DNA from 2 places in the Halomonas sp. DP5N14-9 genome. Region 2 is predicted to be linked to the other one. Evidence: riboswitches for the same ligand, from Rfam matches in the RefSeq annotation. Region 2 holds a riboswitch; the other holds the start of a gene.
What was found. A riboswitch is a leader RNA that binds a small molecule or an ion and turns the genes downstream of it on or off. The one in region 2 is predicted to bind thiamine pyrophosphate.
Positions count from the first base shown of each region.

Region 1: linked by a shared signal. The riboswitch ahead of thiC (phosphomethylpyrimidine synthase ThiC) and the one ahead of KUW00_RS11235 (sodium:solute symporter family protein) in region 2 are both predicted to bind thiamine pyrophosphate.

Region 1 covers NZ_JAHVHR010000020.1:172,752-195,401, forward strand. Annotated here, with positions in the region: gene mdoH (glucans biosynthesis glucosyltransferase MdoH) at 1-1,637, shown strand, start outside; gene KUW00_RS12010 (hypothetical protein) at 1,837-2,541, opposite strand; gene KUW00_RS12015 (GSCFA domain-containing protein) at 2,538-3,596, opposite strand; TPP riboswitch at 4,360-4,513, shown strand; gene tenA (thiaminase II) at 4,595-5,263, shown strand; TPP riboswitch at 5,275-5,409, shown strand; gene thiC (phosphomethylpyrimidine synthase ThiC) at 5,487-7,439, shown strand; gene KUW00_RS12030 (acetate/propionate family kinase) at 7,724-8,938, shown strand; gene pta (phosphate acetyltransferase) at 8,935-11,097, shown strand; gene KUW00_RS12040 (YeiH family protein) at 11,291-12,340, opposite strand; gene KUW00_RS12045 (GMC family oxidoreductase) at 12,524-14,155, opposite strand; gene KUW00_RS12050 (TRAP transporter substrate-binding protein) at 14,381-15,613, shown strand; gene KUW00_RS12055 (TRAP transporter small permease) at 15,613-16,200, shown strand; gene KUW00_RS12060 (TRAP transporter large permease) at 16,211-17,488, shown strand; gene KUW00_RS12065 (IclR family transcriptional regulator) at 17,584-18,357, shown strand; gene KUW00_RS12070 (universal stress protein) at 18,457-18,939, opposite strand; gene KUW00_RS12075 (TRAP transporter large permease) at 19,023-20,363, opposite strand; gene KUW00_RS12080 (TRAP transporter small permease) at 20,367-20,918, opposite strand; gene KUW00_RS12085 (TRAP transporter substrate-binding protein) at 21,041-22,129, opposite strand; gene KUW00_RS12090 (PLP-dependent aminotransferase family protein) at 22,418-22,650, shown strand, end outside.
Region 2 covers NZ_JAHVHR010000020.1:526-7,287, reverse strand. Annotated here, with positions in the region: gene KUW00_RS11245 (3-oxoacyl-ACP reductase) at 20-829, shown strand; gene KUW00_RS11240 (LLM class flavin-dependent oxidoreductase) at 838-2,118, shown strand; gene KUW00_RS11235 (sodium:solute symporter family protein) at 2,234-3,679, opposite strand; TPP riboswitch at 3,760-3,862, opposite strand; gene KUW00_RS11230 (hypothetical protein) at 3,922-4,710, opposite strand; gene KUW00_RS11225 (diguanylate cyclase) at 4,882-6,591, shown strand.

The DNA of each region.
Region 1 (22,650 bases), 180 kb from region 2:
ATCCCATGCGGCCCGAAGGCTCCCACTCCCGCACCGCCCTGGTGATGCCGATCCACAACGAAGACGTGCTGCGAGTCGCCGCCGGACTCGAGGCCACCTGCAAGGATCTGGATGACCTGCCGCAAGGCATCGAGGTGGAAGCCTTCGTGCTCAGCGACAGCACCGACGACGAGGTGGTGGCCGAGGAAAAGGCCGCCATGGCCGAGCTGCAGAAGCGCCTGAAAGGCCACTGCCAACTGCACTACCGCCACCGTGACAGTAACGTCGGGCGCAAGGCAGGCAATCTGGGCGACTTCTGCACCCGTTGGGGCAGCCACTACGACTACATGCTGGTGATCGACGCCGACAGCCTGATGAGCGGCACTACCGTCATCGAGCTGATCGACGAGATGATGGCTAACCCGCGCCTTGGCCTGTTGCAGACGGTGCCGATTCCGGTGCGCCAGGACAGCCTGTTTGGCCGCGCCAACCAGTTCGCTGCTGCACTCTACTCGCCGATGCTGGCCAGCGGTCTGAGCTTCTGGCACGCCACCGCGGCCAACTACTTCGGCCACAACGCCATCATTCGCGTGGACGCCTTCACCGATGCCTGTGGCCTGCCGGAGCTGCCCGGCAAGCCACCGCTGGGTGGCGATATCCTGAGCCACGACTTCGTCGAAGCGGCGCTGCTGCGCCGTGCCGGCTGGCAGGTGCGCATGCGCACCGACCTGGGCGGCAGCTTCGAAGAAATGCCGAGCCATATCCTCGACTACGCCAAGCGTGACCGCCGCTGGGTCCAGGGCAACCTGCAGCATATGCGCCTGCTTGGCGGACGCGGACTGCACGTACTCAGCCGTCTACACTTCTTCTTCGGTGCCCTCGCCTACCTGTCGTCGCTGGTGTGGCTGGCGATCCTGGTGATCAGCACCATCGACGCCCTGATCCGGGCACTGGTGCCGACCAACTTCTTCACCTCGAGTTCGCAGCTGTTTCCCGACTGGCCGATCGCCCCACCCAACCTGATCATGCCGCTGCTGATCGGCACCCTGGGCATGCTGCTGATGCCCAAGGTACTGGGGCTGGTGCTGGGGCTGATCCAGAACCCGCAGGCCTATGGCGGACGGGCCCGGCTCGTCGCCAGCATGCTGCTCGAGACGCTGTTTGCCATGCTCATCGCGCCCTTGATGATGGTGTTCCACAGTCGTTTCGTGATTCAGGTACTGAGCGGCCGCACCGTGGCCTGGGATCCACAGTCCCGCGAGGGCCGCGCCCTACCCTGGAAGGAAGCCTTTCGCCACACCTGGCTATGGTCACTGATCGGCGCCTTGTGGGCGCTGGTGACCTGGGCCTTCACCCCGAGCTTCTTCATCTGGCTGACGCCGGTGTGGCTCGGCCTGGTGATGGCCGCCCCGCTGGTCCGCTGGAGCTCCAGCCTGAGCATCGGCCGGGCCCTGAGGCGCGCCGGCCTGTTGCTGGTCCCGAGCGAGACCCGCCCCCCGGCGGTGGTAGGCGAGCTTCGCGTCGCCGAGGCACCACCGCCGCCGGCGACCCCGGCAGATCCGCCACGGGAAATCCCCCGCGAGATGCCGGTGCAGTCTTTTCGCGAGCACGACACGGAATCGGCGCCGGAGGTCTCCGGCGAGAAGCCCGTCGACTGAGCCGGTGCCGTGGCACAGCGTTGTGTCCTCCCCCTCCTTTTGCATCATCCGGAGGGGGAATCCCGGCGGACTACTACACGTCAAGCATAGTGGCGTGATCCATGATTCATCTGTTTGCCGCTGTCTGGTGGTAACGCTTTGCTCTACAAAGAGCGTTCTCCAGCTCCGAATAACACACATCCGCCAGGAAAACCCTTTGTCAATCTCTACTTAAAAAGCAGGATAGCCACTTTTTCCCGAACTCTTCGTTCATATGCCTGATATCATGGTCTGGATGCGCTTCCTCATCCATGGCATCCCCTACAGGCAATCTTTTACTTCCCTTCGAGAGCTCCCGCTCCGTAAAACATCCGTTGACGATGGTATCAGCAGGCTGAGCGATCAACTCGGCATTGCATTTATCATACACTTCATCGTTCATCAACTTTATTCCGGACAGGTAGCTTTCCGGAGGATAACTTCTATCATCACCTTTCTTCTGAATAGGCAGGGGATTATGTCCAACATATATCTTTTTATTGGTCACGCTCCTGATCATTTCCATGATCTTCCAGGACATCGTACCCTTGACACTATCCAGCACGGTTTGCTTTATTACTGCTGATGAAAAAAATTTTCCAGGTTCGACAAAAAAAACTTCCATCTGAAGTCCGTAAATCAAGAATAGATCATATTCAACGATATCAATCTCACTCTTGCCACCCGATGTATAGGTGATGGTCCTCTTTAATCTATCTGTTTTTGGAACCAGTTTATTATCGATGAGAATCAGTCCACCCAAGCCATTACTTCTAGCGGTAAAGAAGACAAGATTATATTCTTGATGCCACTCTGGCATCAGGTCCCAGGCTCTTTTCAAAGCACCAACGTGGCTATTGCCCAGCACACAAATATTCTTCTTCATTCCTTACCTCCAAAGGCGTCGAAGATCTCTTCTTCGCAAACCAGATCATTAATTTTCTTTACGCTACCTACCCTCTTGTTTTGTTTTCCGAAAATCTCAGCGCCGAACTTTGTCCTCAGAGAAGAAAAAAAATGATTCATCACAAAATCGACACCGTGGGGGTTAACACTTCGTTGATTGGGTTCGAAAAACACCCCCTTGAAAACCGGGCTGTTGATTATTTCATACGAAGGAAAATAATCCACATAATTACAACCTCTAGAAATCTGCCCAGCCACGGCACGCAACACTGACTTGGATTCCATTGTAGCGACGATCACGTTGTTCCTGGAGTTTGTCGCTACCAAAGGAACAGGGGAAACTGTCAATATAAAGCGTAACTCAGGATTCTCATGACGCATTATTTCTATGGCATCTCGCAGATCATTCATCACAGAGGGATACATTTGATTCTTGAACGCATGGATACCTTTCAGGTAGGTCCCTGCTGAAGTTCCGGGACACATCGGATACTCGTAGCCGTATTCCGCATTGAACCAGCTTTCAGTCAACCCTAGGGTGAAGACAAAGAAGTCTGATGAGACGATGCATTCCCTAAACGCTTTTATTGTCTCCTCTCGAGAGAGCATTAACTCTTCTTTACTACAGAAACCCTCTGGTTCCACCACGGGGCGAAAGGGATCATAGAACCGTCCGTCCTTTTCCCAAATCTCCTCAGGCGGCTCTTTTATCCCTGTTGCCCACTCTACCCACTGCTTCAACAATGAGGTAGTGTATATATTCCCGGTTCTGGCCGAAAAAATATTGTAATTGTATTTTTTTGCATTTTCCTGCGAGAGCCCCTTGGGTGGAGTTTCTGTCGAGACCCAGTTAAACCCTCTGCTATCAAGAGCATTTCCAATATGTTGCGCAAAGCAGGAACCGAAGGTAACCACCCTACTATCCTTTGTGATCTTGAACTTTGGAGACCACAAATTGGATATGTCAAAAATTGACTTTTCGGATACAGCTTTTTTCCAGAAGGCACGGTCTGGAAGTGTCGAATATGGATTCATATTAATCACCTAAAATATAAGATATAACATCGGTCGTGAACGAACAAAATTGATAACGTCTATCTTAAATCACACATTGCCACGACGAATAGGAATGTTTACGTCAACACTGGCATCTCGTCTTCCTTTCTAAAATATTTGCATAAAAAAAGATAGGCGAAATATTTGTCTATTGTGTTGAGAAACGAGCACTGACAACGGCCCCGGAGCCCTTCATAAAAACCTTCCCCATGCACCATTTACCTGACCCACGCGTGGTTCAAAAGAGAACAAAGCAAGCATTTTTAGCTTCCATGAAAACTCGGCGAACCAATGCTGCCAATAAAACGGGACCAACACACCTGTCACTTTCTGCCCTTCTTCACAAAGGAGTCATCAAGCGCACAACGACTGTCAGAATATCGATAAAAAAAACGTACTTTTTTCACTCTAGATTCTCTCACATATTCTCTATCAGGCAGCCGCAAAACACGCAAATACAATCCAGAGAACATCCAAGAAAAACCACGCAAATATCCCTTTAAATAACAACAAAATCGTCGAAACTTTGTCGAACTGATCAATCAGGACTCTACTTCGCCACTTTTCCTCAATCGGATAAAATGCATTCTCAACCATGCGGAAACTTCTCCAGATATCTGGGCAGTTGCACTCTCGCGATATCGTGGAAACCTCTTCCCCCCAGCGGCGTATCTACTGATCGGGATCGGTTCTTGCCAAGCTGAGGTGGACTCCCTTCGAGGTCATGCTAGACTCGATCCAGACTCGCTTGACGGGGTGCCGGTGAATCCGGCTGAGATGGCGCAGGGCCAGGGTGACGAATCACCGGCCGCCAGCGCCGATCCCGTGGAACCTGATCCGGGTGCGGTGTGGCTTCACACCTTGAACCGGCGTAGGGAATCAGGCGGTGGTGCCAGCCCCTGCGCGCGCACCTCCCTCCTTTCTCGTCGCCGTGTCCTTTGCCGCCGCCCTCCGGATCCACACCAACCGGAGGCAACATGGGCTACCGCTTTACCGATCTTGTCGACGCCTGCCGCGATGACTGGCACGCCTACATCGAACACGACTTCGTGCTCGCCCTTGGCCGTGGTGAACTGGCCGACGCCAGCTTCCGTCACTACCTCAAGCAGGACTATCTGTTTCTGCTGCAGTTCTCCCGGGCCTACGCCCTGGCGGCCTACAAGAGCCACAGCCTCGACGAGCTGCGCGGCGCCTTCGACGGCATGAAGACCATCCTCGACGTGGAACTCGGCCTGCATCTCGCCTTCTGCCGCGACTGGGGCATCGGCGAGGCCGAACTCGCCGAGCTGCCCGAAGCTCGCGCTACCCTGGCCTATACCCGCTACGTGCTGGACGCCGGCAGCCGCGGAGACCTCCTGGACCTGCACGTGGCGCTGGCCCCCTGCATGGTCGGCTACGCCGATATCGCACGAAACCTCAACGCCCGTTCGGACACCCTGCGCGGCGCCGACAATCCCTTCGACGCCTGGATCGCCATGTACGAAAGCGACGACTTCCAGGCCGCCGCACGCCAGGAGCAGGCCTGGCTCGACGATCAGCTGGCCCAGGTATCCGGCGAGCGCTTTGCGCGACTGTCACGGATCTTCGCCGACGCGACACGACTCGAGATCGACTTCTGGCAGATGGGACTCGATCTAAGCGACTAACACAATCAGCACCACGCTTGACGGGGGGCCGCCAGAGGCGGCTGAGATCATGCAGCGCATGGGACCCGTTGAACCTGATCTGGGGGTAACCCCGATGCCATGGCATCGCGGTGAGGACCAGCGTAGGGATCAAGCGCTCACGGCCCAGGCCACGACGCCCCCTCCTTCCTCACGCGATGCACACAACAACGCCAGCACCCAGTGCCGTGAGAAGGACAAGCCAATGCCGCTCGATCAACCCGTTTCCGCAAACAAACCCCGCCATAGCGCGCACTTCCTGGCCGAGACCGCCCAGGTCGACCAGACCGCGGTTACGCCCCTGCCGGGTTCGCGCAAGGTCTATGTAAAGGGCTCCCGCGAGGACCTGCGGGTGCCGTTTCGCGAGATTTCGCTGTCAGCGACCCGCACCTCCGGGGCCGACGAGGCCAATCCGCCGCTCTTGGTCTACGACACCTCCGGCCCCTACACCGATCCCCAGGTCGAGGTCGACCTGCGTCGCGGGCTTGCCGAATTGCGCCGGCCCTGGATCGAGGAGCGCGACGACACCGAATGGCTCGAAGGCCCGACCTCGGACTACGGTCGCCGACGTGCCAACGACCCGACGCTCGCCCCGCTTCGCTTCGAACTGACCCGCACGCCGCGTCGGGCACGTCGTGGCGCCGACGGCAGCGCCGGCAATGTGACCCAGCTGCACTATGCCCGCCGCGGCATCATCACCCCGGAGATGGAGTTCATCGCCATCCGCGAGAACCAGCGTCGACAGGCCCTGGCCGATGGCTATCGAGGCAGCGACGAGGTCGAGCGCATCCTTGGCCACCAGCATCCCGGGCAGGGCTTCGGCGCCCGTCTGCCAGAGGAGATCACCCCCGAGTTCGTGCGCCAGGAAGTCGCCGCCGGGCGCGCCATCATCCCCGCCAACATCAATCACCCGGAAGCCGAGCCGATGATCATCGGGCGCAACTTCCTGGTGAAGATCAATGGCAATCTGGGCAACTCGGCGGTGACCTCCTCCATCGAGCAAGAGGTCGAGAAGATGACCTGGGGCATCCGCTGGGGCGCCGATACCATCATGGATCTGTCCACTGGCCAGAACATCCACGAGACCCGCGAGTGGATTATCCGCAACTCGCCGGTACCGATCGGCACGGTGCCGCTCTATCAGGCGCTGGAGAAGGTCAAGGGCGTGGCCGAGGACCTCACCTGGGAGGTGTTCCGCGACACCCTGATCGAGCAGGCCGAACAGGGCGTGGACTACTTCACCATCCACGCAGGCGTGCTGCTGCGCTACGTGCCGCTGACCGCCAACCGGGTCACCGGCATCGTCTCCCGCGGTGGCTCGATCATGGCCAAGTGGTGCCTTTACCATCACCAGGAAAGCTTCCTCTACACCCACTTCGAGGAAATCTGCGAGATCTGCAAGCAGTACGACGTGGCCTTCTCGCTGGGCGATGGCCTGCGCCCGGGCTCGGTGGCCGACGCCAACGACGAGGCCCAGATGGCAGAGCTCAAGACCCTGGGTGAACTGACCCATATCGCCTGGAAGCACGACGTCCAGGTGATGATCGAAGGCCCTGGCCACGTGCCCATGCACCTGGTCAAGGAGAACATGGACAAGCAGCTAGAGTACTGCGACGAGGCGCCCTTCTATACCCTTGGGCCGCTGGTGACCGATATCGCCCCGGGCTACGACCACATCACCTCGGGCATCGGAGCGGCGATGATCGGCTGGTACGGCTGCGCCATGCTGTGCTACGTCACCCCCAAGGAGCACCTGGGCCTGCCCGACAAGGACGACGTCAAGACCGGCATCATCACCTACAAGATTGCCGCCCACGCCGCCGACCTGGCCAAGGGGCATCCCGGCGCCCAGCGCCGCGACAACGCCCTGTCCAAGGCGCGTTTCGAGTTCCGCTGGGAGGACCAGTTCAACCTAGGCCTGGACCCCGACACCGCCCGCGCCTATCACGACGAGACGCTGCCCAAGGACTCCGCCAAGGTGGCCCACTTCTGCTCCATGTGCGGCCCCAAGTTCTGTTCCATGAAGATCAGCCAGGAAGTCCGCGACTACGCCCGCGACAACGGCCTGGAGGGTGACGGCGACGCCGTCATGGCCGGCATGGAAGAGCGCGCCCGGGTCTTCCGTGAACAGGGTGCGGAGCTCTACAAGGAGGTCTGAACAAGGAGGTCTGAGACAAGCCATTCCCCGGCGCATCCCCGGGCAGCGTTCGACTGCCCGGGGATGCACGTCTTGTACGCCCGGTTCCAGTTCCGCCGCACAAAGTTAGACAAAAGTCTAATCCAAAGATTCATGCACTTGACGCTCATCACGGCTTCGTTGGATCCACCAGCAAAGCCGTTCGACTACCTCCCCAGGCCAGTTATTCGCGCCCCGGGGCGGTGCTAGATTCGCCGCCATCCCACGCATTCTCGCCTCACCAAGGCGTCTTTTCTGGAGATGGCATGAAAGCCCCGATTCTGGTGATCAACTGCGGCTCCTCTTCGATCAAGTTCGCGCTGGTCGATCAGGCCCCCGACGCTCCCCGACTGTCCGGTATCGCCGAGCGCCTGGGTAGCCACGAGGCTCGCCTCAAGCTTGTAGACGAACACGGCAGCACCCGCGAGGTCTCGCTTCCCCGAGCGACCCACGCCCTGGCGCTCAAGACGATTCTCGAGCACCTTGACGTCCACCGGCCCATCGGTATCGGCCACCGGGTGGTACACGGCGGCGAGCGCTTCACCGCCGCCACCCTGCTCGACGACGCCGTGGTGCGCACCATTCGCCAGACCATCAGCCTGGCTCCCTTGCACAATCCGGCCAACCTCGACGGTATCGTCGCCACGCGCCGGCTGTTCGAGGATCTGCCTCAGGTGGCGGTGTTCGATACCGCGTTTCACCAGACCCTGCCGCCCCACGCCTACCGCTACGCCATCCCCGAAGAGCTCTACAGCCGACACGGCATCCGTCGCTACGGCTTCCACGGCTCGAGCCATGCCTACGTGACCGGACGCCTGACAGAAGTCAGCGCCCGTGGTGAAGGCGGCTGGCTGATCGCCCACCTGGGCAATGGCTGCTCCGCCACTGCGGTATGGGCCGGCAGAAGCCTGGACACCAGCATGGGCATGACCCCGCTGGAAGGCCTGGTGATGGGCACCCGCAGCGGTGACGTCGACCCCGGCCTGCACCTGCACCTGGCGCGGCAGCTGGGCATGTCGCTGGAGGGCGTCGATCAGTTGCTCAACCAGAAGAGCGGACTGCTGGGGCTGTCCGAGCTGACCAACGACATGCGTGAGCTCGAACAGGCCGCCAGTGAAGGTCACGCCGGCGCGAGCCTGGCCATCGAAGTCTTCTGCTACCGCCTGGCCAAGTCCCTGGCGGGCCTGGCCTGTGCCCTGCCCCGGATCGACGGCATCGCCTTCACCGGCGGCATCGGCGAAAACTCTGCCCTGGTGCGCGCCCGGACGCTGGGCCACCTGGAGGCCCTCGGTGTGCGCCTGGACGCTGACGCCAACGAGAGCCTCGGGCGTGGCGAGGAAGGCCAGATCCACGACCGAGGCGCCAGCTCGGCGCCGGAGATCCGCGTCATCCCCACCGACGAGGAAGGCTATATCGCCAGCCAGACCCGGGAATTGATCGTGAGCCTGACGTCCACGCCAAAGCTCGAGGAGGTTCTGTGAGCACCCAGTCCCGCACGCTGCTGCTGATCCCCATCGACGACGGCGTCGCCCTCACCTCCGCCGGCCTCGGCCTGCTTCGTGCGCTGGATACGCTGGGGCTGGACGCGGGTTTTCTGCAGCCCTTCAGCCAGTCCGAAGGTGGCGAGCAGGCAAGTGACAACGACGAACGCGCCCGCTCGCTGGTGGCCAGTACCCTGGGCATAGGTTCGCCGCGTCCGATCTCGCGCCAGACACTGGAGCAGTATCTCGGCCGCGACGATCGCGATGGTCTGCTGGAACTCGCCGTGGAGCGCCACGCCCGCGTCGCCCGCCCTGCCACCGGCAAGGCACCGGCGCTGATCGTGGTGGAGGGCGTTCGCCCACTGCCGCGAAACGCCTACGCCTTCGACCTCAACGTGCGCCTGGCCAGTGCCCTCGACGCCCAGGTGGTACTGGTCGCCGATGGCCAGATCGCCGATCCCCAGGAGCTGGCCAAGCAGTTGCAGTTCCATCGCCAGAGCATCGACGCGGTGGGTTCGGTGCGTACTCTGGGTGCCATGCTGATGCGACTGCCGGGGGACGGCGACGGCTCTGCCATCGACCAGACCCTGGCCTCGGTCAGCGAGGTCGAGGCCCGCGCCCATCGCCAGCACTGGCAGCAGCAGCTCGCCAGCGGCGCCGATCTGACCCTGCCGGTGGTCGCGGCGGTGCCCTACCGGGCCTCCCTGACCGCACCGCGAGTGGTAGACGTGGCCCGCGCCCTCGATGCCAGGATCCTGCACCACGGCGAAGCCGATCGCCGCCGCGTCGCTCACTCGACGCTGGGGGCCCGCAGCGCCGAGCACCTGCTCTACGCCCTGCGTCCCGGCGAGCTGATCGTGTCCCCCGGGGACCGCGACGACACCCTGCTCGCGGCGGCCTTGGCCACCATGAACGGCGTGCCCCTGGCGGGCCTCCTGCTGACCCACGGCGAGTCACCCAGCCAGCAGCTGATCGACGTCTGCCGCCCGGCGCTGGCCTCGGGGCTGCCGGTACTCTCGGTGGACACCGACAGCTACGCCACCGTGGCCCGGCTTACCGAGATGTCCGGCAGCATCCCGGTGGATGATCACGAGCGCGCCGAGGCCATCTGCGCCTTCGTCGCCGATCATCTGGATCGTGACTGGCTGCTGGCACTGATTCACGACGACGCCCAGCGCCGCCTTTCACCGGCGGCCTTCCGCCATCAACTGGTCAGCATGGCCCAGCACAAGCGTCGGCGTATCGTGCTGCCTGAAGGCGACGAGCCGCTTACCCTGGAGGCGGCCATCCTGTGCCAGCGTCGCGGCATCGCCAACTGCGTGCTGCTGGGCAAGCGTCGCGCCATCCTCGAGGTGGCCAAGGCGCGTGGTCTGGAGCTGCCCGACGACCTGCAGATCCTCGACCCGGACGCCGAGCGTGGTCGTTTTATCGCGCCCATGGTCGAGCGCCGGCGAGGCAAGCTGACCCCGCTGACCGCCGAGGCCCAGCTTCATGACAGTGTGGTGCTGGGCACCATGATGCTCGCCGAAGGCGAGGTCGATGGCCTGGTCTCCGGCGCCGTGCATACCACCGCCAACACCGTGCGCCCGGCCTTTCAGTTGATCAAGACCGCCCCCGGCTACGGCCAGGTGTCGTCGGTGTTCTTCATGCTGCTGCCCGACCAGGTGGTGGTCTACGGTGACTGCGCGGTCAACCCCGACCCCGACGCCGAGGCGCTGGCCGAGATCGCCCTGCAGAGCGCCACCAGCGCCGAGGCCTTTGGCATCGAGCCGCGGGTCGCCATGATCAGCTATTCCACCGGCGAGTCCGGCAGCGGCGCCGACGTCGACAAGGTCCGCGAGGCGACCCGCATCGCCAGGGAACGGGCGCCGCATCTGGCCATCGACGGCCCGCTGCAGTACGACGCGGCAGCCATCGCCAGCGTGGCCCGGCAGAAGGCGCCGGAGTCACCGGTGGCCGGCCGCGCCACGGTGTTCGTGTTCCCCGACCTGAATACCGGCAACACCACCTACAAGGCGGTCCAGCGCAGCGCCCGGGTGGTCAGCATCGGCCCCATGCTTCAAGGCCTCAACAAGCCGGTCAACGACCTGTCCCGGGGCGCCCTGGTCGAGGACATCGTCTATACGATTGCGCTGACCGCAATCCAGGCCGGTCAGTAACGACCAGCACAGCGCCACAGACCGTCAGAAACGCCGAGGCCCCGGGAGAACCGGGGCCTTGGCATTGGCGTGAGCTTTGGCTTTGCGTTGCGTTCTAACTCGCCCGAAAACGCTCGTTCGCCCGGGGCCGCTCGGTCCGCTTCGCTCGGCTTTCTAACTCGCCCGAGGCCGCTCGTTCGCCCGGGACCGCTCGCTACCACTCGGCGATGCCGGTATACAGGCACACCAGCACCAGGCCGAGCAGGAAGACGGTCTCGGCGACCATCAGGATGACGGGCTTCCAGCCGACCACGGCAAGCTTCTGGAAGGAGGTCTTGATACCGAGTGCGGCGATGGCGGTGACCAGACACCAGCGCGACAGGTCGGTCATGCCCTCGACCATCACCTGGGGGATCACGCCAAGGCTGTTGATCAGCACCAGCACCACGAAGGCCACCAGGAAGCTCGGGAACATCGGCACCTTGCCGCCTTCACCGCCACGGGCGCGGCGAAACAGCAGCATGAACACCATTACCGCCGGCACCAGCATGGCGACCCGCAACAGTTTGACGAAGGTCGAGATGTCACCGGTCTCGTCGGAGATCATGTAGCCGGCACCGACCACCTGGGCGACGTCATGGATGGTGCCACCAAGAAAAATCCCGGCCTGGGTATCGGTCAGTTCCAGCGCACCGACCAGCAGCGGGTAGAGCACCATGGCGGCGGTGGACAGCGTCGTCACCCCGACCACCGTCAGGATGGTATTGCGCTCGGCGATCTCGTTGCGCGGCATCGCCGCAGACAGCGCCAGCGCCGCCGAGGCGCCGCAGATCGCCACCGACCCGCCGGTCAGCAGGCCAAGATCATTTTTCAGCCCCAGCAGTCGCGCCAGCACGCTTCCCGCCAGAATGGTCAGCACCACCCCGGCGACCACCGTCACTACCGGGCCGATCCCGAGTTCCGCCACCTGCTCCAGGGTGATGCGCACCCCCAGCAGGGCAACACCCAGCCTGAGGATGGTGCGGGCGGCAAACTCCACCCCCACCAGGCACGGGCCCTGCTCGCTGAGAAAGTGCAGGGTCATGCCGAACAGCAGTGCGTACAACAAGGTCGGGCCACCGTAGTGATCGGCGATAAAGGTGGTGGCCAGGGCAATGGTGATGCAGATCAGCACCCCCGGCATGCGCTCCCGGGCGGGCTCCAGATGGCGACGCCATCCGGTCACGGGCGTCTCGGGCTTGGCGTGTGTCGTTGGCTGGGACATGGGCGTCCTCTCGTTTATTCGTTGTTCGCGTATCAGGGGGCGCGCTCAGCGGGTCAGCCGATGACGCGCTATTGATTTGATCCTGGCCCAGCCCGCTACCGCGACGTTAGGGCCAGAGCGCGGCCTCGAGTAAGGCCAGGCCCCGATGGCATCGATCCGCTGTCGAGATTCCAGCGCTGCACGTCAGGCGACGCGCGCCTGGGCACGGCGATCGGCCTTGATCATGTCCGCCGCGCGTTCGGCGATCATGATGGTCGGGGCGTTGGTGTTGCCCGAGACGATGATCGGCATGATCGAGGCGTCCACCACCCTCAGTCCCTCGAGGCCGTGCACCCGCAGTCGGTCATCGACCACCGCCAGGTCGTCGTGGCCCATCTTGCAGGTGCCCGCCGGGTGGTAGATGGTCTGACTGTAGCGCCGGGCGGCCTCGAGCAATTGCTCGTCGCTCTGATACTCCCGCCCCGGCACGTATTCATCGGTGATCACCTCGGCAAGCGGTGCCTGCTCGGCGATGCGTCGCGCCACCTTGATGGCGTCCACCGCCACGCGACAGTCTTCTTCGGTGCTCAGGTAGTTGGGCTGGATCGAGGGATAGACGGCGGGGTCGGCGCTGGTGATGCGAATACGCCCCCGGCTGGTCGGACGCAACTGGCACACCGAGGAGGTGAAGGCCGAGAACGGATGCACCCCTTCGGCCGGCTTGTCCGCCGATAGCGGCTGCATGTGGAACTGGATATCCGGGCGATCCAGGCCCTCCCGCGACTGGGTGAAGATGCACACCTGACTGGCCGCCAGGGTCAGCGGTCCGGTGCGGGTCAGGGCGTACTGGGTGCCTACCGCCAGCTTTCTCAGCGGATGACGCACCTCGTCGTTGAGGGTGCGACAGGAGGTCTTGAACACCAGCCGGATCTGCAGATGGTCCTGCAGATTCTCGCCGACGCCCGGTAGTGCGTGGTGGCAGTCGACGCCGACCTCGGCCAGGTGGTCGGGGTCCCCGATGCCGGAGCACTGCAGGATCTGCGGCGAGCCGATGGCGCCGCTGGACAGCAGCACCTCGAGCCTGGCGCTCGCCCGATGGGTGCTCTGCCCCTGGCGGTACTCGACCCCGACCACGCGCTTGCCCTCCAGCAGCAGCCGCTGACAGTGGGCACGCTTGACCAGGGTGAGATTGGGGCGCTTGAGCGCCGGACGCAGAAACGCCTTGGCGGTCGAGCAGCGAAAGCCCTTGTAGGAGGTCTGCTGGAAGTAGCCCACGCCTTCTTGCCTGGCCCCGTTGACGTCGCGGTTCTCGGGAATCCCCGAGGCCTTGGCCGCCTCGATGAAGCGTTCGGCGATCTCGCGGCGCAGGCGCAGATCCGAGACCTTCAAGGGGCCGTCGGCACCGTGGTAGTCATCGGCGCCCCGCTCCTGGCACTCCGACTTCTTGAAGTAGGGCAGCACCGAGTCGTAGTCCCAGCCGTCGTTGCCAAGCTGCGCCCAATCGTCGTAGTCCTCGCGCTGACCGCGGATGTACAGAAGCCCATTGAGCGAGCTTGACCCTCCCAGCACCTTGCCCCTGGGCCACTGCAGCCGGCGACCGTCGATGCCCTCGTCGGGATCGGTGAGGTAGCACCAGTCGGTGGCCGGATTGTGCATGGTCTTGAAGTAGCCCACGGGCACGTGGATCCACGGATTCCAGTCGGACCCGCCGGCCTCGAGCAGCAGTACCGACACCTTGGGATCCTCGCTCAGACGGTTGGCCAGCACGCAGCCGGCGGAGCCCGCCCCCACGATGATGTAGTCGAAAGCCTCTGGCGGTGGTGTTGTGGTTGTCATGTCGCTCACTCAATCGAGACGTTTTGTCTCAATTGATGCTAGACAGTTTTCTCAAAAGATCAATATCGAGACAAAAAAACTCATTTTTATTGATCTATTCCCGAGAGACTTCTAAGGTGTGGTCAAGGCCCTTTGTCGGGCCCGGTGCCAGGCGACGATCGCCAAGCGCGAACGCCCCGGCACTCCCCTGCATCCCTACACCAAACACAAGACTGGGAGCCTTCCATGAGTTCACGCCTCTTCTCATCAGACGTGTCGCGCCGCGACTTCCTGAATATCTCGGGCCGCTTCGGCATGACCTCCACGCTGCTGGCCGCCAGTGGTCTGGGCGCTGGCCTCACCGCCTCGAGCCTGGCCCGAGCCGCCGACGCCGAGCAGCAACGCCGCTATCAGACCGAACCCAAGTTCCAGCTGCGCTTTGGCGCCTCGGGCTTCAACGAGCGCAACCTCGATATCCAGAAGTCCGGGCAGCTGTTCTTCGCCCGTGACGTCGAGGAGCGCACCAACGGCGCCATCCGCGTCGAGTTCATGGGCTCCAACGAGGTCTGCAACCAGCTCGACTGCGTCAGCAAGGCCCAGCAGGGCATCGTCGACATCTTCTCGGCCTCGACCCAGAATTCCGCCGGCGGCGCGCCCTACCTGAACGTGCTGGACTTCGCCTACATGTTCCCGAGCGTCGCCTCGATGTTTCACTTCTTCTACGACCCTCGCAGCGAGGCCCTGCTGCGCGAGCCGATGCGCCAGCGCCACAACCTGCAGTTCCTGTTCACCCACTGCGACCTGCGCGGGCTGATGATGGGCCAGAGCTGGGCCGACAAGCCGCTAGTGGACAGCCTCGAGGTGCTGCAGGGCACCAAGAACCGCGTCACCGGCACCCAGCTTGGCCGCATCGCCATGGAACAGCTTGGCCTCAACCCGGTCCCGGTGGCCTGGGAAGAGACCCTGGACGGCCTGCGTCAGGGCCTGCTGGACGGCGCCGAGACCTGGATGAGCGCGGTGGCCTACGCTGGCATGGCGCCGGTGGTGTCCCAGGCGGTCGACCTGCGCTTCTTCGCCGGTACCGAGCACACCGCCATGAACCTGTCGAAATTCGAGGCGCTGGACGCCGAGCTGCAGGATCAAGTGATGGAGTCGGCCTACGCCGCCCAGATCTTTACCCAGGGCATGAACGAGGCCGGCCGCTACCAGATCGTCGGCGCCACCGAACACCCCGCCGCCGGCACCGTGTTCGCCGAGAACAACGTGCGGGTGGCCCCGCTGTCCGACGAGATCCGCGCCCAGGCCGAGCAGCTATGCGCCCCGGAGTTCAATCCAGAGCCCTGGGAGCAGTGGCGCGAGCGGCTCAATGCCTGGGCCGGCGACGTCGACATCTACAAGGAAATCCACACCATCGCCCGGGAGATCCCGCGTGAGATGGCGGCGGTCAACGTGGCGCCGAAGCGCTGGTGGAGGGCGTAATGACCGATCACAAGGCCACCGCGGCCCAGGCGACGTCGAACGACGTCGCCGATCGGCCGACCCCCGCCTGGCTGGCGCCACTCAAGTGGCTCGACGCCAATCTGGAAAAGGTGATCATCCTGATCTCCTACAGCGGCATGGCGGGCATCATCTTCGTCGAGGTCATCCGCCGATTCTTCTTCAGCCTGCAGGCGCCCTGGAGCACCAGCATTCCGGTGCTGCTGTTTCTGTGGCTGACCTGGTTCGGCGCCTCGCTCAACGTCAAGCAGCGTACCCACCTGTCGCTCAACGAGATTCGCATGCGCCTGCCCTACGCCGGCCAGTTCGCCTGCCAGGTGCTCGACGCCGTGCTGTGGATCGGCTTCGGCGCCCTGGTCATCCACTTCACCATCGCCCAGGTGGAACTGGCGCACATGAACTTCGCCATCGTGCCGGGCACCGACAACGTCATGCAGTGGTGGTTCTACCTGGCCACGCCGCTGGCCTGGGCCCTGATCATCTTCCGGGTGCTGCAGAACCTGGCCAGCGACATCGCACGCTTCCGGCGCCGCGAGCCGTTCAACCTGCAACCGTCCATCATGGACTAGGAGAGACGTCATGACCGACGGCATGCTTATCGGCCTGGTCACCGCGGGCTGCACCACCATCTTTCTGCTGGGGGTACCGATCTTCCTGGTGATCGGCCTGTGGGTGGTCGGCACCAGCCTGATCATCGACTTCACCCTGGCCAATATTGGGGTCACCCTGTTCCAGGGCCTGAGCTTCTTCGGCCTGCTGGCCCTGCCGCTGTTCATCCTGACCGGCGACTTGATCAACGCCGCCGGCATCGCCAAGCGACTGTCCGACTTCGCCTATTCGGTACTGGGCTGGCTGCGTGGCGGCATGGGCATGGCCACCCTCGGCGCCTGCGGCCTGTTCGCGGCGATCTCCGGGTCCAACGCCGGCACCACCGCCACCATCGGCTCGATCATGCAGCCGGAGATGGTCAAGAACGGCTACGACGAGCGCTTTTCCGCCGCCACCGCCGCCTCCGGCGGAACGGTCGGCATCATCATCCCGCCGTCGATCATCTTTATCGTCTACGGCTTCATGATGAACCTGTCGATCAGCGACCTGTTCATCGCCGGCATGATCCCCGGGGCGATGATGGTGTTCGGCATGATGGCGGCCTGTCACCTGGTGGCGCGACGTCACGGCTGGGGCACCCTGATTCCGTTCAAGGCGGGTGAAAGCGCGCGCTTCGCCAGGCGCGCCTATCTCGGCTTCGCTACCATCGGGGTGGTGATCTACGGCATCTATTCGGGCAAGTTCTCGCCCACCGAGGCCGCCGCCATCACCGTGGGCTTCACCCTGATCGCGGGGCTACTGATCACCCGCGAGATTCGCTTCACCGCGCTGCCCTCGATCATGCTGCGCTCGGGCCAGATCGCCGGCATGCTGGCGCCGTTGATCGCGATCTCGGTGGTGATGCAGCAACTGCTGTCGGTGCTGGGCGCGGGCCAGGCGCTGCAGGACCTGCTCAGCGGTCTGGGCAACTACTACGTGATCCTGGGGGCCTGCATGCTGATGATCCTGCTGGCCGGGATGATCCTCGAGAGCCTGCCGGTGACCATCATCCTGGCACCGATCCTGGCGCCCATCGCCCAGAACGCCGGGGTCGACCCGATCCACTTCGCGGTGATCTTCCTGGTCGGCGCCGCCATCGGCTTCGTCACCCCGCCCTTCGGCCTCAACCTCTACGTGGCCTCGAGCATCACCGGGATCCCCTACCTGCGCCTGGTGAAGTTCGTCATCCCCTACTTCATTGCGCTGATCAGTTGCTGGATCGCCATCTCGATGTGGCCGGCGCTGTCACTGATGCTGGTGAACCTGTAACACCGACAGGCAAGCAGGAGCACGCGGCAAGCCTCACCGGGCTTGCCGCGTTATCATGAGTGCCTGCCACCATTTTCCGTCGTCAAGGATCGCGTATGTCTACAGCAAGCACTCGGACCACGACCAATTCGACGCTGCAACGAGGCCTGGTACTGCTGGAAACCATCGCCACCTCGATCCACGGCGTCAGCGCCTCGGACCTGGAGCGTCAGCTCGACATTCCCAAGCCCACCCTGCATCGCCTGCTCAAGCAGCTCGAAGAGCAGGATCTGATCGTGCGCGACGTGGAAGGACGGCATCTGCTTCCCGGCGAACGACTGCACCGCATGGCCATGGGCGTGCTCGCCAACGAGAGCCTCAAGGCGCCGCGCCGTATGCTGCTCAAGCGCCTGGCCGAAGAGGTCAACGAAACCTGCAACCTGACCCTGCTCGAAGGTCACGAGGTGCTCTACTACGAACGGGTGGAGACCAACTGGCCGGTACGCATACAGCTGCCGCCGGGCTCACGTCTTCCGCTGCACTGCACCGCAAGCGGCAAGATGTTTCTGGCGCTGATGGGGCCGGCCCAGCGCCGCCAGCTGCTCAAGCACCTGCCGCTGGAGGCCTATACCCCCTACACCGCCACCGAAGCAGACGAGCTGGAGCGACGCCTGGCGGACATCGCCGAAAAGGAGCTGAGCACCGACAACGAGGAGTTCATCCAGGGCATGGTGGCCATCGCCGTGCCGGTGTACGACCAGACCGGGCGCATCCAGGCGACGCTGGCGATCCACGCGCCCCGGCTGCGCCACAGCATCGACTCGCTGATGGAGTGGGCGCCCTTGATGCGGCGTATCGCCGGGCAGCTGCAGGATACCTTCGACCACTGAGCATACGAACGCATGAACGCATGAACGCATTGCCAAGGTACGCTGACTGACCGATCGGGTCAGGACACGCTCGGCCAGCCAGACTGACGTTCTTCGTGGCTACATCGGTGGCACCACCACCACCGGCACACTGGCACGCTTGATCACGCCCTTGGTCACCCGGCCTGCATAGGACGAGGCGAAGCCGCGCTTGTTGGTGGCCATGATGATCATGTCGCAGTCATGGCGCACGGCGTAGCGGGTAATCTCCGATGCCGGGTAACCCTCCAGCACCGACTTGGCGGCCACCACCTCGCGCCCAGGCAGGTTCGCTTCGTGCTCTTGCCAGAAGGCCTCGACAAATTCGTCCAGACGCTCTCGCGCCAGACGCAGGCGCTGCTCCATCAAGCCATCCAGGGTGGCGCGTTCACCGATGTTGGCCTTGAGGGTATGCATGACGTCATCGGACAACGACTTGACCGCATGCAGCACGTGAACCTCGGCCCCGGTGGCCTTGGCCAGCGTCAGGGTGTGGGCAAGCACCTGGCGGCAATCGTCCTTCAGCCCCAGGCAACAGAGAAGACGCGAGATCGAAACAGGCATGGCGTGACTCCTTGGCGAGAGGCCGGGTCGCCGCGACATGCGAAGACACCCGGCCTTTTTTGCGGTGCGCTGACGGTGCGCAATCAATACCCCAGCATACGGGGTAGCCACAGCGATATTTCCGGGAAGTAGGCGATCACGAACAGCGCGAACACCGAGCTTGCGGCAAACGGCAGCGCCTTGATCGATATCTCCTCGATGGAGGCGCCGCCAATGCCCGAGGCCACGAACAGGTTCTCCCCCAGGGGCGGCGTCTGGAAGCCGATGGCCAGGGCACAGACGACGACGATACCGACGTGCACCGGGTCCATGCCCAGCATGTACATGATCGGCAGCAATACCGGCGTCAGGATCATGATAGCCGCCAGGGTTTCCATGAACATGCCGACAAAAAGCAGAAATGCGATAACCATGGCCCAGATCAAGTACAGGTTATCGGTCAGTCCCAGCATGCCCTCGGCGATCACCGCCGGCACCCGCTGTTCGACCAGCAAGCGGCCGAATACCGTGGCGGTGAACAGGATCAACAGCACCCGTCCGGTGATCCAGGTGGTGGTCTCCAGAGTCTTGAGCGCCGGCTTCCACTTGAGCTCGCGGTGCAGGAAGATGCCGACGATCAGGGTGTAGGCGATGGCCACGATGGCCGACTCGGTGGGCGTAAACAGACCGCTGTAGATACCGCCAAGGATGATCAGCGGCGCCAGGATCGACCACACGCCACGCTTCAGACTCCTGGCGATGGTGTCCCAGGACCAGCTGTCGCTCAGCCCGCTGTAGCCGCGCCGGCGCGAGATGATGTAGTTGACGGTCAACAGGCAGCCAGCGATCACCATGCCGGGCAGGATGCCGGCGATGAACAGCTTCGGAATCGACAGCGTCTGGAAGGCGCCGTGAGCGGCCACGGCCTCCGCCGGTGGCTGCAGCCCCATCCCCGAGATACCAAAGATGACCATGGGAATGGACGGCGGTATCACCACGCCGAGGCCACCGGAGGACGCCGTGATGGCAGAGCCATAGCCGCGATCATAGCCGCGGTTGGCCATGGCCGGGATCATCAGCATGCCCACCGCCGCGGTGGTGGCGGGCCCTGAGCCTGAAATCGCGCCGAAGAACATGCAGGCGAACACCGTGGCGGCGGCGAGACCGCCGGTCACCGGCCCGGCGAAGGCCTCGGCGATATCCACCAGGCGTCGCGAGATGCCGGCGGCTTCCATCAAGGCCCCGGCGAGGATAAAGGCCGGCAGCGCCATCAGCGGAAAGGACCCCACCGAGGTGAAGGCGATCTGCACGAAGGCCATGGGGTTCTCCCCCAGCGACAGATAGGTGGCAAGCGCGGCCACCCCCAGCGACACCGTGATCGGCGCGCCCAGCACCAGCAGCAGAAAGAACACCCCGAACAGCACGTAGATGATGGTCGTCTCCATGGATCAGTCTCCCTTCTCGTTGGATGACGACAGCGTCGAGGACTTGGCCTCGGCGATGGCCTCGGCCTCGGGATCGACGGGCTCGCGATGCTTGACGAAGCGTAGGTAGTTGTTCTGCAGGATGCGCAGGGTCATCAGCACAAAGGCTAGCGGCAGGATCAGGTAGAACACCTTCATCGGGATGCCCAGGGTCTGGGACTTCCAGAAGGTATTCATCTTGTTGAACACGAAGTCGTAACTGAGCCAGATGAAGACCAGGTTGAAGGCGATCCAGATCAGGTCGGTCAGCGCACCGCAGGCCAGCTCCACCCAGCGCGGGAAGAAACGGAACTGGAAGGTGACACGGTTATGGGCCGACTTCTTGGCGGCGTAGACCGCCCCCAGGTAGGCGAACCAGACGAAGGCGTAGGTAGCCAGCTCATCGGCCCAGGGCAGCGAATAGCTGAACAGGTTACGCAGCATGATCTGGGCAAACAGCAGCGCCACAAAGGTCACCAGCAATAGCTGGCACAGCCAGTTCTCGAGGTTGTCCACGAGCTTCCATAGACGATTCATCACGACGACCTCTGAGCAGGCACCACCTGGCGTCCAATGGCAGACTTCCGGCGGTGCCATGATTCATGGCGCCTGGAGTCAGGCGCCGGGAGGATTCAAGACGATAGCGACGTCGTGACAGATCAGGGGGCTGGCTCACGTCCCAGCGCGGCGAGCGCCTCGTCGAGCTTGGCCTTGCCGCCGATGCTGTCGTAGAAGTCGGGCCAGATGGCGGTGGCCTGTTCGATCCACGCCTGCTCGCCGTCGGCGGGCTCGGTGATCTCCATGCCGTGCTCTTCCACCAGCCGGGTCTTGATCGCGTCTTCCTGGGCCAGCAGATACTCGTAGCTGTGATCGGTGGCCTCCTGAGCGGCCTCCAGCACCCACTGCTGCTCCTCCTCGGACAGGCTCTGGAACATGCCTTCACCCATGATCAACGGCTCCATGGAGAACACATAACAGCTGTCGGTGACGTGATCCTGGACCTCGTAGAACTTCATCGCGTCGATGGTGATGTAGGGGTTGTCCTGGCCGTCGACGACGCCCTGCTGCAGGGCGGTAAAGGTTTCCGACCAGGCCAGCGGGTTGGGATTGACGCCCCAGGACTGGTAGGCGGAGATCATGATCTCGTTCTTGGGCACCCGGATGACCAGGCCATCCAGATCCTCGGGGCTCGCCACTGGCCTCGCCGAGTTGGTCAGACGGCGACAGCCGGAGTAGGCCCAGCCCAGTATCCGCACGCCGGCGTCACGGATGGTGTTGTCGACCATCTCCTGGCCGATCTCGCCCTGGGTCAGGGTGCGGGCGTCCTCGGGACTCTGGATCACGTAGGGCAGCGTCATCACGCCGACCGTCGGCGAGAACGGCGTGATGTTGTTGATCGCCAGTACCGACAGGTCGAGCAGGCCCATGCTGGCGTTGTTGACGGTATCCTGCTCACTGCCCAGCTGGCCGTTGGGAAACAGGTCCACGCTGACGTCGCCGCCGGACTTTTCCTCGATCAGCTTGGCGAATGTCTGTCCCAACTCGTGCTGGGTGCCACCGGCGGCGTCGCCCAGCGCCATCTTCCAGGTTGCCGCCTGGGCCGAGCCAGCGGCGCCCATCAGCGCCAGGGCGACCGCCGCCACCAGCGGGCGTGGGCCGAGGGGCCGGGTCGAGGTGGCAGCGCCGATGGCCGCAGGAGTCATGTTGCGCGGGGGCGTGGTACGGAGGAAAGGGGACTTGGTGTGCATGCGGAACTCCCATCATTGTTGTGCCGCTTAAAGCGGAATCTTGTTGCGGGTGTCACATCTTGATCGTCATTGGCTGGCGAGCGCCGTCAGGAACGACCCGCCATGTGACTCACTCTCCCCCGTCGAGCATCGACGCCATAGGACCAGTGGCCCCACATCGATTGGGCCAGGCACCCGCCAGCCCTCGACAAGACGTCGACGCTGTAAGATCGTAGGCGGGCGTGGCCGCCAGGCCTGGGCCACGCCGGAACTCGTCCAATAACCACCATCCGGGAACCCGTCGTCGGTATGAGCGCCCCCCTGTTTCGACTCGACGCAAAGCGTCAGGAAAGCCTTCAGTGCCAGCTTCGCGAGCAGATCGCCCACGCCATCCTCGAGGGGCACCTGCCCACCGGTGAGGCGCTGCCTTCGAGCCGCAAACTCGCCAAGGAGCTGGGCGTGGCCCGCAACACGGTGATGATCGCCTACGAGCAACTGCTGGACGACGGCTACCTGGTCGCCCGGGAGCGCAGCGGCTACTT
Region 2 (6,762 bases):
TCGACCAAGGACCCGCCAGATGACCCTTTCCGACGCCTTACCTTCAGCTTCCGTAAGTCCGCCTGCGCTTCCTATTTCCCGCCAGCTGGTCGTCGTCACCGGCGCTGGACGTGGCCTCGGTGTCAGCCTGGCGCGCAGTTTCCTCGAGCAGGGCGCGCGGGTGGTGGTCAACTATCGACGCAGCGAAGAGGGCGCCAACGCGCTGGTAGCCGACTATCCCGAGCAAGCCCTGGCGGTGGCCGCCGACGTCTGTGATCGCAGCGCCGTCGATGCCATGTTCGCGCGTGCCCGCGAGCACTTCGGCGCGCCGGTCACCACCTTGATCAACAATGCGCTGCCGGACTTCGCTTTCAACGGCGACGCCCGCCCCGGTCCCGACGAGCTGACCTGGGAGCACCTCGATCATCAGCTTCAGGGGGTCGCCCGGGGTGCGCTGAACACGGTGCAGGCGTCGCTTGCCGGCATGCGTGAGGCCGGCTTTGGTCGCATCGTCAATATCGGTACCAACCTGTTCCAGAACCCGGTGGTGCCCTACCACGACTACACCGCCGCCAAGGCGGCGCTGCTGTCGCTGACGCGCACCCTGGCCCACGATCTGGGCCCGAACAACATCACCGTGAACATGATCTCCGGGGGCCTGTTGCGCACCACCGATGCCTCCCGCGCCACGCCGGAGGCGGTGTTCGACCTGATCGCCGCCAGCACACCGCTGCGACGGGTGACCACGCCGCAAGAGTTTGCCGACGCCGCGCTGCTGTTCGCCTCGCCCTGGTCGCGAGCGGTCACCGGCCAGAACCTGGTGGTCGACGGCGGACTGGTGAAGGACTGATGGCCAGCATGCACCTTAATCTGTTCATCATGGGCTGCGGCCACCACAAGGCGGCCTGGCGTCATCCCCGTTCCAGCGTCGAGCGCATGGCCGATATCCGCTACTACGAGGAGCTGGCGCGGCTCGCCGAGCGGGGTCGTTTCGATGCGGTGTTCTTCGCCGATGGTCACGCCGCGGGCAGCGTCGCCGACGGCCCGCTGTGGACCCTGGAGCCACTGACCATGCTGGCGGCCATGGCGCGGGCCACCGAACACATCGGGCTGATCTCGACCGTCTCCAGCACCTTCTATACGCCGTTTCATGCTGCGCGCATGCTGGCCTCGCTGGACCATATCTCCGGCGGACGCCTGGGCTGGAACCTGGTGACCTCGATGTTCGACAGCGAGGCGCGCAACCATGGGCTCGAGGCCATGCCGAGCCACGCCGAGCGCTATGCCCGGGCGGAGGAATTCGCCAATACCGTGCTGGCGCTGTGGGACTCCTGGAGTGACGACGCCCTGGTGAGGGACCGCCAGGGCGATTACGTCGACGCCAGCCGGGTCGGTCCCATCCATCATCACGGCGAGCACTTTCTGGTGGATGGCCCGCTGACGGTGCCGCGTCCGCCCCAGGGCCACCCGGTGCTGTTCCAGGCCGGCGCCTCGGATCAGGGCCGTGACCTGGCCGCGCGCTACGCCGAGGCCATCTACGCGGTGGCCTACGATCTGCCCTCGGCCCAGGCCTACTACAGCGACCTTCAGGCCCGGGTAAAGGCCGCTGGCAGACCGAAGGTCGCGATCATGCCGGGGCTCGTCACCTACGTCGGCTCCACCGAAGAGGAGGCCAGACGCAAGCAGCGGGAGCTCGACGAACTGTTGCCGGTGGACAGCTCCCGGCGCCAGTTGAGTCAGTTCATCGGTCAGGACGTGAGCGACTGGGAATTGGATGCCCCGGTGCCCGAGTTGCCGCCACTGGAGGCCTTCAGCGGGCCCAAGGGGCGCTACGCCACGATTCTGCGGATCATCGAGAGCGAACGACCGACGCTGCGCCAGTTGCTGGGACGGCTCGCCGCCGGTGGCGGCCACTGCACCATGGTCGGCACCCCGGAGCGTATCGCCGACGAGATGCAGCGCTGGGTCGAGCAGGGCGGGGCGGACGGCTTCAACCTGATGCCGCCATCGCTGCCGGACAGCATCGAGGACGTGGTCGAACAGGTCGTGCCCGAACTGCAGCGCCGCGGGCTGTTTCGACGCGAGTACCAGGGCCGCACCCTGCGCGACCACCTGGGGCTGGCGCGGCCTGGTCGCTGATGAGCCGGAACTGCCAGGGCCCCTGATCGCCAGGCCTTGAAACGACAACAGCGGGACGCGTCAGCACGTCCCGCTGTTTTTTATCACGCCTTGCCAGGCTGTCAGCGTGGCGGTGTCAGCTCTGGAAACGCCGCACCAGACTGCCCATGCGGGTGAAGTCATAGTCCTGGCGGGATGGCAGCAGCTTCATCAGCACCAGCGAGACCAGCACCGGCACGAAGGCCGCCAGCAGGAAGGATTCCAGCAGGGTGGCGGTACCGCCGCTGGGGGACGGGAACATCGCCAGCCCGGCGACCAGGCCCGCAGCGGTGCTGAGGACCGCGTTGCGCCCGTCGTAGCGGCGATTGAACAGACCGAAAAACACTGGGAAGGCCGCCGCCGAGCACAGCAGGTCCGCCAGCAGGAACAGATAGAGCACGCTGTAGCCCTGGGCCGCCACCCAGGTCACCGGCACCGCTGCGGCGACGATCAGCCAGCGTGCCAGGCGCATCAGGGTGGCTTCGCTGGCCTGGGGCAGCAGCCGGTGCATGTCGACGGCGATGATGCTGGAGGTGGCGTTGACGGTAGTGTCGGCGCTGCTCATCACCAGGGCCAGACCCAGCGGAATCAAGGCCAGGGCGAACCACAGCGGCACCTCGGACAGCAGCACGCTGAACAGCGCCACCGAACCGTCTCCCTCGAGCCCGAGGCCGACGAAGGCCAGGCCGAACAGGCCCATCAGCACGATCACCGGAAAGTTGAACAGCCCTGCGATCCAGAAGCCCCGCCGCAGCACCTTGCTGTCCCGGGCGGCGTAGATGCGCTGCCAGGTGCCCTGGTAGAACAGGCCGGTCAGCATCACCGCGATAAAGAACGTCAGACCGGCACGCAGGCCACCGGCATCGGTGACATCCAGCAACTGGGGCGCACGTTCCTGCAGGCCCTCGAGCGTCGGCGCGACGCCGCCGGCGGCCTGCCAGCCGAACACCAGCAGCAGCGCCAGCAACGGCAGGATCACCAGCATCTGTACCTTGTCGGTGAAGATGGTGGTGCGCAGGCCGCCGTAGAAGGTGTAGAGCAGGGTCGCGATCATCACCACGCAGGCGGTCAGCCACAGTGGGATCGGCGCCAGCAGGGTGACCATATGGGCGATCGCGGTGAGGCCTGCCGCCAGCGAGATGAACAGATAGAACAGCATGATCGTCAGGGTGAAGGCGTACATGGTGCGCCCGTAGCGATGGATCACGAACTCGGTGAGGCCGTGGCCTTCGGGGATCAGCTCACGCATGCGTCGTCCCAGCGGGATCATCACCAGGCGCGGGACCATGGAACCCAGCGCATAGCCCAGTACCGCGCCGATGCCGCCCCAGGTGGCCGCCTGGGCGGGGCCGAACAGGATCCAGGTGCCCAGGGTGGTGGCCACCAGGGTCAACACCGTGGCGCGGGTGTTCTGGCTGTTGCGAGCCGAGATGTAGTCATCCAGGCCGCCCTGACGACGTCGGGCATAGATCAGGCCGGGGATGGCAAAGATGGCGGCGCACAGCAGAAGCCACAGCGCCGTCCAGGTGGGATCGAGCATCATCGAAAGAAGACCTCTTTCTTGTCGTTGTCCGCAGGGACCGGTGGACAGGCGGGACGAGCGGCGGACAGGAAGAAAGAGGAGATAACGCAACCATCCTTCCCTTCGCCGGCATGACCCGGATCAGGTTCAAAGGGTTACCGCGTGATGCGGAATCTCAGCCGTCAGGCTCCCCCAGGAATGCGCACAGCGTAGGACCGCCTCCGATGGCTGTCAATTGGCGCTTTGGCCGCAGCGACGGGGCGTCAGACGGTGGGCGAGGTGCGCAGGCTGTGCCAGCCATCGTAAAGCCAGTTTGCCGCCCGGCGTCGATCGATGTCAGCCATCGCCAGATAGCCATGACAGCAGGCCTCGCGGCTCGCTCGCACAATGGTCGAGGCGTCGGTGGCGTCCATCACCAGGGTGCGTCGGTGCCCGCCGCCGCCGCGCAGGAAGGGGGCCGCGGGAGCGCGCTGGAACTCGACGCCTGCCGGCAGGGGCGCTGTCGAGTGATGCGTGTCGGGGTGGTCTGGGGCGCACAGGATGACCTCGAAGCCGAGCCGTTGTCCCTGGCGCGCCAAGTCGGCATTGACCGGGGCGTGGCCGGTCAGCACCAGACGCAAGGCCGGCTGGATCAGCACCTCGACGACGTCGTCGCCGATCTGGACCAGCGGACTGGTTGGCGTGGGTCGCTGCAGGTTCATGGACGTGCTGCCCAGGCTGACGCGGCGAATCAGCGATGGCTGGCCGGCGAGCGTTGCATGGATGACCTCCAGGTGCACCAGGGTCTCGCTGCTCGGTGACAGGCGCTCGACCAGGCAGGGGGTGCCATCGTTGGCGTTGTTGTCGATATTGACCAGGCAGGCGCCGCCGTCCCGCGCCTGGGACAGCAAGATGGGCTGTCCGGCGTACCCGGGGCCATCGGCATCGCTGGTGACGCTCAGGTGGGGGAAGGCGGGAGCAGGGGTGTCCAGACGCGTGCAAAGCCAGCTGGTATCCCCGCGATTGGCCAGCGTCAGGGCGTGTTCGATGGCGACAAGGTCCTGGTGGTTCATGGGCAGCTCCCGCGGCGGTGTCGGCGACGCCAGCATAACGTGGAAGCGGGCAAGCGAAATAATCCGGCATCTATAAGCATCTTTTCATAGGCTAGAGAAGACGGCACGCGAGCCGCCAGGGTATTGACCTGCTGCCGGTCCAGGGCAGGGCTTACGCAAGGAGTTGTCCTCATGGAGCGTTTTGCCTGGGTGGAAGAGGCATTGGTGTCGTCCGGAACGGTGCTGGTACGCCTGACGCCGGAGTTGCAGGTGCACGACGTGGTCGGTGATGCCGTGCGCGTGCTGGGCGAGCCTGGAGAGGTCTGGATCGGGCGGGGGCTGGCAGAGCTGCCTGGCGAGGTCGCCAGGGTCGCCGAAGCCTGGGTCTCCCGGGGTGTCGCTCACGCTGCCAAGCCTTCGATGCCGCTGGAACTGGGCGATGGTAGCTGCTGTCGCCTGGCCGATGGTGGGCTGGTGCTGCGACTGTCGGCTCGGCAGAAGGCAAGCCGCGGTGTCATCGCGCGGATGGCCGACCACCTGCCGGTGATGGTGGCCTACGTCGACCGCGACTTCTGCTTCCGTTTCAACAATCGTGCCTACCTCGACTTCATCGGCCAGCCTGCCGAGGCGCTGATGGGGCAGCCGGTGTCTTCGGTGCTTGATGCAGACTCCTACGCCAAGATCCGGCCACGTTTCGATCTGGCGCTGGCGGGGCAGGAGGTCAGCTACGAGGATTCCCTGGTGCTCCAGGACGGTCGCCAGATCTACTTCAAGGTCCACTATCTGCCGGACGTGGTGGAAGATGAAGTGATGGGCTTCTACGCCATCATCCAGGACGTCTCCGAGTATCGCTCGATGATCCAGCTGTTGCGGGATGTCCATACCGGGGTAAATCGCACCGATATCGGAGTATCAGAGATCGTCGACATGCTGCTGCGTGACGCCTTGAGCTACCTGAGGCTGGATATCGCGCTGGTCAGTCAGGTCGAGGGGGAGTGTTACACGGTTCGCTGGGCGGCCTCGGATAATGCGCCAGTAGGGGCCGGCGACAGCTTTGCACTGGGTGACACCTACTGTCGGCTGACCCTCGACGCCGATGACGTCTTCCATACCCACCGCGCCGGTCAGGACGAGCGAGTCAAGGGCCACCCCTGCTACGAGAACTTTCAGCTGGAGACCTATATCGGTGCACCGCTGCGGATCCAGGGCAAGGTCTGGGGGACGCTGAACTTCTCCAGTCCGTCGGCGCGGCGGCACGCCTTCAGCGAGGTCGACATCGAGTTGGTCCGACTACTGGTCGGGGCCGTCGAACGTGTCATTTCCAACGAGATGGAGGTCGAGCGTATTCGCCTCGAACGTGATCAGCTGGAAGACCAGGCGATGACCGATGCCTTGACCGGACTCCCCAATCGAAGCCAGCTGGATCGCCACGTCACCCGCCTGATCGAGGAATGCGACAGTGGCGGGATGGTGTTCTCGCTGGCCGCGGTCGATATCGACTTCTTCAAGCAGGTCAATGATGGTTTCGGTCATTCGGCCGGTGACCAGGTGCTCACCTGGCTGGCGCAAACAGTAGCCAACTGCCTGCGTGATGGCGATCTGGTGGCGCGAACCGGCGGCGAGGAGTTCGTGGTGGTCATGCGGCGCACTGCCTTGCCCGAGGCGATCAAGGCGGCCGAGCGGGTGCGTCGCGCGGTGGAAGGGGGGGAAATTACCCTGTCGGATGGACAGACGATTCGCATCACCATCAGCATCGGCGTCAGCCAGTATCGCAAGGGGGAGGGGTTTGCACCGCTGTTCGAGCGCGCCGACCGGCGCCTGTACAGCGCCAAGCGCAGTGGTCGCAACCGCGTGTGCGCCGCGACGGACGGAGAGTCGTCGCAAGAGGCCTCCCGCGTCTAGTCGCTGAAACATGAAAAGAGACCTCTACTGAGCAAGGCGGTGCGGTGCTGAATTGAATGCCACGGCGGGCGGATCGAGGATGGCCTCGAGAGATTGCAAGAGAAGCTTGGTAGCCGCTGTTCGACATGCTGAATCCTGCACCTGCGGAATCGAGAAGGATCTCGCAGTGTG